2 linked regions of the Spartinivicinus marinus genome follow. The protein of the gene in region 2 binds, or shares a complex with, the protein of the main gene of each other region. Links are inferred from orthologs where the notes say so. Each region holds a gene or a part of one and is shown on either strand. Other genes may lie near its edges.

Region 1 (3,324 bases), 2.4 Mb from region 2 along the record:
ATATTTGTTGTGCTTTTACTGGTTTTAAATTTTTGTTTGGTCTTAAGTTTTGCAAAGCGCTAAAAAATGCAGCAGGTGTGCCTCTTTAGCTCTTAGTTTTCTAGCTGTTTGATGGCTGCTTGTAGTGCTAGCTCGTAGCCTTGATTACCCAGCCCGCAAATTACCCCAACAGCAACATCCGAAAAGTAAGAATGATGCCGAAAAGGTTCACGTTGATAGACGTTAGAAAGGTGAACCTCGATAAAAGGAATCTCTACCCCTAATAATGCATCGCGCAGTGCCACGCTCGTATGCGTAAAAGCCGCAGGATTAAAAATAATAAAGTTAACCCCTTCACGCTTTGCGTCATGAATCCGTTCAATTAACTCGTACTCTGCATTACTTTGCAGTGTTTGCAGGTGATGACCATGATCAACGGCCTGAGTGGTCAGGGTCTGGTTGATATCATCTAAAGTAGTTGAACCATAAATAGTTGGTTCCCGAGTGCCTAATAAATTTAAATTAGGCCCGTGCAGCACTAAGATTGTTGCCATAAGTTAAGGCTCTCAGAGTTTGAGCTGTCTCCGCTTGTACTACAAATCATGCCGACTGAGGTCATACTCAACTGCTGCCAGCAGTTACCTTATTAACTGGTTTATGCTGACAGTAACGGGTAATGACAGAGTTAATGATCAAAAATGTAACGGCCGATTGTGCATAAAATGGCAGCCGCTGTCCACTATTTGCATGATTAAAGACTTTGAACGCAAAATCTCTAATATTGTATGCAAGATCGCGTAACTTTATCCATTTTTAGGGCTGAACTGGTAATTATAGAAGCAAATGTTCAAGCTTGCAGGAGTTAGCTGCGATTTAGCGTCGATCTTAAGTGATTTTCCAGGGAGTTAGCGGTTATCTCTCCCTGTACACGAAGATTTGCTAATTCTTCACCGGTTCGGCTGAAGAATAGCAGCGCTGGTGGGCCAAAAATTGAGTATTGTTTGAGCAGCTGTTGTTGGTTTTGATTGAAAGCGGTGATATCAAGCTTGATCAATGAAAATTGGCTAAGAAGAGGTTTCACATTTTCTGCAGGAAATACTTCGCGCTCTATGACTTTGCAGGAAATACACCAGTCGGCATATAAATCAACCATAACAGGTTTTTGCTGATTTTTAGCTTTAGCTAGTGCCTGCTGTAACTCCTGGGTTGTGTAAATTTTAGTGAAGCCCTGGTTGTTGTTGGTAGGGCTTGCGCTCACCTTGCTGGCAAAAGATAGGGGGCGAAGTGGGTCTTGCTGGCCTTGAGCGGCACCAATAATTAAGCAAACCCCATAAATCATCATGACAATACCCAGAGACTGCCATAAAGCAGACCAGCCTTTGGTTCTTTCAAACTGAAGTGCCCCCATATACACAGCACTGCCAATTAATAATGCAGCCCAAAGCACTAGGGTAACAGGGCCTGGCAGTATCCTTTCCAGCATCCACACGGCAACTGCTAGTAGCATAACGCCAAATACATTTTTCACAGCGTTCATCCAGGCGCCTGCTTTAGGTAGTAAGCTGCCTGCACCTGCGCCAATTAAGATCAGTGGGATACCCATCCCAATACTCAAGCTAAACAGTGCAACACCTCCAATCAGTGGATCACCCGTTTGGCTGATATAAGTTAATGCAGCTATTAAAGGGGCTGAGACACAAGGGGAAACCATAACAGCTGATAACATCCCCATAATAAACACACCAGTAAAAGCCCCTGCTTTTTGCTGTTCACTCATAGCGTGTACTTTTGCCTGTAAAAACTGCGGCAAGCTTAAGGTGTAGAGACCAAACATGCTAAGTGAAAGCAGTGCAAAAAAGATTGCAAATGGCACCAATACCCATGCAGATTGCAGTTTGGCTGGCAGATTGAAGCTAATCCCTAACATGCCCACTAATACGCCAAGTAATGTATAGACTAGGCTCATTCCTGCTACATAAGTAATACTTAGCCACAGACTTCGGCTTTGAGAGCTAGACTGCTGTTGCTGGCCAATAATCAAGCTGGAAAGAATAGGCACCATGGGTAGTACACAAGGGGTAAAGCTTAGGGCAATACCTCCAGCAATAAACGAGAAAACAATCAGAGCCCAGCTGCCGGATGAAAGCAGAGAGAAAAGTTGTGACTCTTCTGAGGGAGGCGCTGCAGTAACTTGTCTGGAAGATTTATTAGTCGATAGGGGGTCATTGGTTGTCGCTGAGGTTTCTGTTGATGTTGTGTTCTCTGGTGTTAAAGCTAAGTTAATGGTATGTGGAGGGTAGCATAAACCAGCATCTGCACAGCCTTGAAAAGTGACAGCGACTTCAACAATATCCTTGGTTTGGCTGAGGGGAATTTTTACTACGACATCTGTTGGATAAACTTCCAGGTCTTTTTGGGCAAATTGGTCGAATTTAAGCTCACCTTTAGGGTAGATCGGCTCTTTTAGGCTTACCCCTTCAGAGAGTGACTGGAAGCGGAAACGGTCTTTGTAAAGGTAGTGCTGGGGAGTAACTTTAACAGTAATGTGGGCCTCTTGGTTAACCAGTTGACCACTTACCTGGAAGGCCTCTTCAACAGGTAAGAACTCCGCGTCACCAAGATAATTGGCTGGGTTATCATTACTTCCGAATAAATCATCAAGTCCGGCTTGTAAATTAACTGAAAAGAAGCAGAAAAAGATAAGACAAAAATGGGAAAGCCGATACATATCCAGGTTCTTCCAGTAGTTTTTATGGGCTGATGATTTAACGACGTTTGACTAAGTTTTTATGTTGTGGTTCCAGTTCAGGTATTTATGAGTACACTGCTCAAAAGCGCTACCTTCTATTATTTATCAGAGCGGCTAGCCAAAGAAAAACTTTCAGATAAACATCAGCAAGCGCTAATTGGAGAAAGAGAATAACATGGGATAATAAACGAGTAGAAAAAAATCTAACTAAACAACTAGCTTTGGCTGGCCTGATACACTTTTACACAGTTTCGGCCACCATTTTTGGCTGCATAAAGCGCCTTGTCTGCTTGTGCTGAAAGCTGTTCACCATTACTTCCATCAAACATTGCTAAGCCACAACTAAAAGTAACTTGTAAGTCAGTCGGATGAGCGGGCTGTTTCATTTGCGAAAAGTGCTCGCGAATATCATCTAGTAGGCCAACGGCAGCCTGTTGTCCAGTATTAGGTAAAATTATGGCAAACTCTTCACCGCCATAGCGGCCTATCGTATCGGTTTTTCTTAAGCGTTGCTTCAGGAATAGAGCAAGACTTTTGATCACTCGATCACCCATTGGGTGGCCATAGGTGTCATTGACGCTTTTGAATTTATCAAT
Region 2 (3,081 bases):
AAGCCGCTGCTATTAGTAACGGCTGACCATATCCAGTCCTACCTTCAACACCGGCTACAAGCGGGATACAACAAGCGTTCTCAAGCGCGATGTTTATCTGTGTTGCGTCGCTTTTATCGGTATCTACTATTGCAGCAATTGCGACAGGATGACCCTACCCAGCATATTGCGATGCCAAAACTGGGCCGCTATTTACCCCGGTCATTGTCTGAAGAGCAAGTTGAAGCATTACTTGAAGCCCCTGATTTATCAACCTTGGTAGGGCAACGAGATAAAGCCATGCTTGAGCTCTTATACAGTAGTGGGCTACGGGTATCGGAATTGGTAGGTTTAACTGTACATCAACTCAGTCTTAACCAAGGAGCACTGCGAGTTGTAGGTAAGGGCAATAAAGAGCGCCTGATTCCTGTCGGTGAAGAAGCACAAGACTGGCTTGAAAGTTATCTAGCAAATGCTCGGTCCCACTTAGTGGGAGGTGTTAGCTGCGAAGTGTTGTTTCCGTCAACACGGGGCACAGCGATGACCAGACAAACATTTTGGCACCGAGTAAAAAAATACGCCGTATTGGCGGGAATGGGCATTGAAGTTTCTCCTCATACGCTACGCCATGCCTTTGCTACACATTTACTCAACCATGGGGCAAACTTGCGGGTAGTCCAGATGATGCTTGGACACAGTGATTTATCTACTACACAAATTTATACCTATGTGGCTCAGCACCGATTACAAGAGCTTTATAAAGAGCACCATCCAAGAGCTTAGTTTGTTACATGCCATTACTTTAAGAATATAGCACTAGCGGCTTATTCAGAAACAGCCTTGACGCAGGTGCAATTTAATCAAGTGGTCAATCTGTTATAATCGCCCGTGTGTAGGAGGGAACCTTTTGCTTAAATGTCTCTCTCTAAGTGCAGGTGGATTTTAAAACACAACGAGGATTTGTATGACTCCCTTTCGTAAATTAGCCCTTGGAGCAATAATTGCTTTAGCGGCAAGCTCAGCGATCGCTGCTTCTCCTGAGGAGGCTATTAAAGCCAAGTTAAGTCAGTTGGGCGGTAAAGTGACTATAGACCGAATTACTGAAACACCAGTGAAAGGGGTCTACGAGGTGCAGTTTTCTGGTGGTCAGCTAGTTTACACAAGCGCTGATGGTGGTTACCTGTTTCGTGGCGATATGTTAAAGATTGATGGTAATAAGTGGACAAACTTAACTGAACAGGCTCGTAGTAAAGCGCTGGCTAAGTTAATTGATGGCGTACCTAAAGAAAAGATGGTGGTTTTTTCTCCAGAGGGTAAAGCCAAGTCTCATATTACGGTATTTACGGATGTTGACTGTGGCTACTGTCGTAAGCTGCATACTGAAGTGCCAGAGCTTAATAAAATGGGCATAGAAGTCCGTTATTTGGCTTTTCCTCGTGGTGGTAAGCAATCATCAGCCTACTCTGTAATGGAGAATGTTTGGTGTGCCAAGGATCCTAAAGATGCCATGACCAAAGCCAAAAAAGGTGAAAAGGTAGCGGATAGCAAGTGTGCAAGCCCAGTTGAGGAGCAGTATAAGTTGGGCTTACAAGTCGGTGTGAGTGGTACACCTGCTTTAGTTTTGGCTGATGGTCGTTTGATTCCAGGCTATCAGCCTGCTGAAAACTTAGCTAAGTTGCTAGGCGTTAAAAAATAGCGATCTAAGTTGTCCGACACTTTCGTGATTTGATGTTAATTATCAATTTATTTTGTCGGTTATCGTTTTATCATGTCGGTATAGTGCCATAGTGTATTATATCGACAGTCTATGTATTCTGTTCACTTTTGCCCTCTTAATTAGCGTCCTCATGCTAACTATTCCAGTTATGTTGTTTGCATAGTAATAATTGTTCTGCAATTCCTGCTCCACTCATTGATTAATGGCGCTATAATAACCGGCTCGATAAAAGAGGTTGTGGTAGGTTAGCTATATAAATACCCAATCTGATGATGGCTAAGTCAACTGGGGGTCTATTTTGAAGCCCGTAAAAGTAGGAATATGTGGGTTAGGTACCGTGGGTAGCGGTACATTCAATGTGTTACAGCGCAATGGGGAAGAGATTGCGCGGCGTCTTGGTCGAGAGCTTGTTATTGAACAGGTGGGTGCTAGACGGGATAACCCGGCTTGTAATCTTTCTGATACCAGTATCACGCGTGATATTTTTGAGGTTGCCAAGAACCCTGCCGTAGATATTGTGGTTGAGTTAATCGGGGGGTATGACACTGCAAAAGAGCTGGTTTTAACGGCTATCCAACATGGTAAGCATGTGGTGACAGCTAACAAGGCTCTGATAGCTGAGCATGGTAATGAAATCTTTGCCGCCGCAGCAGAAAAGGGTGTTATTGTCGCCTATGAGGCGGCCGTAGCGGGTGGAATTCCAGTGATTAAAGCTATTCGTGAAGGGTTAGCGGCTAATCGGATTAATACGATTGCTGGCATTATCAATGGTACGGGTAACTTTATTCTGACTGCTATGGCAAAGGAAAAGCGAGAGTTTGCCGATGTTTTGGCCGAAGCTCAAGCGTTAGGCTATGCAGAAGCTGACCCGACATTTGACGTAGAAGGTATTGATGCAGCACATAAGCTGACGATCTTAGCTTCTATTGCATTTGGTGTTCCACTGCAGTTTAAGTCTGCTTATACCGAAGGCATTAGTCAGATCACTCCAGAAGATTTAGCGCATGCCAAGGAGCTGGGATATCAAATCAAACATCTAGGAATTGCCCGGCGCAAGCCAGGTGGTATTGAGCTAAGAGTACACCCAACGTTGATTCCAGATACAAAGCTAATCGCCAAAGTCGATGGCGTAATGAATGCGGTGATGGTTGATGCCGATGCTGTAGGACCAACTATGTATTATGGCCCTGGTGCCGGTGCAGAACCTACTGCTTCTGCCGTAATAGCCGATATTGTGGATGTGGCACGCTCAATCGATTCAGTATCTTCAGTAGTTGCTCCTTTAGCCTTTCACTCTGAAGCAATTGATGACACTAAAATTCTTGATATTGAGGAAGTTGAGTCTGCTTACTACTTAAGAATGCAGGCGGCAGATCACCCAGGTG

What was found.
Region 1: the proteins of OQE68_RS04775 (region 2) and dsbD are in contact, whole or in part, in a crystal structure (PDB 1JZD), measured with the Escherichia coli proteins. The link is inferred for Spartinivicinus marinus from one-to-one orthologs.

Annotation. Positions count from the first base shown.
Region 1 is NZ_JAPJZK010000001.1:3,455,492-3,458,815, forward strand. What follows is about bases 275-3,270. They hold dsbD (protein-disulfide reductase DsbD), read right to left. Parts: upstream 2,708-3,270; coding sequence 842-2,707; downstream 275-841. Other genes in these bases: aroQ (type II 3-dehydroquinate dehydratase), read right to left, coding at 275-533; OQE68_RS15575 (GGDEF domain-containing response regulator), read right to left, coding at 2,944-3,270. Outside these bases: more of aroQ, read right to left, coding at 93-274; more of OQE68_RS15575, read right to left, coding at 3,271-3,324. UniProt on the Escherichia coli protein: Required to facilitate the formation of correct disulfide bonds in some periplasmic proteins and for the assembly of the periplasmic c-type cytochromes.
Region 2 is NZ_JAPJZK010000001.1:1,007,017-1,010,097, reverse strand. What follows is about bases 57-2,809. They hold OQE68_RS04775 (DsbC family protein), read left to right. Parts: upstream 57-943; coding sequence 944-1,675; downstream 1,676-2,809. Other genes in these bases: OQE68_RS04770 (homoserine dehydrogenase), read left to right, coding at 1,995-2,809; xerD (site-specific tyrosine recombinase XerD), read left to right, coding at 57-762. In the rest of the region: more of xerD, read left to right, coding at 1-56; more of OQE68_RS04770, read left to right, coding at 2,810-3,081. UniProt on the Escherichia coli protein: Acts as a disulfide isomerase, interacting with incorrectly folded proteins to correct non-native disulfide bonds.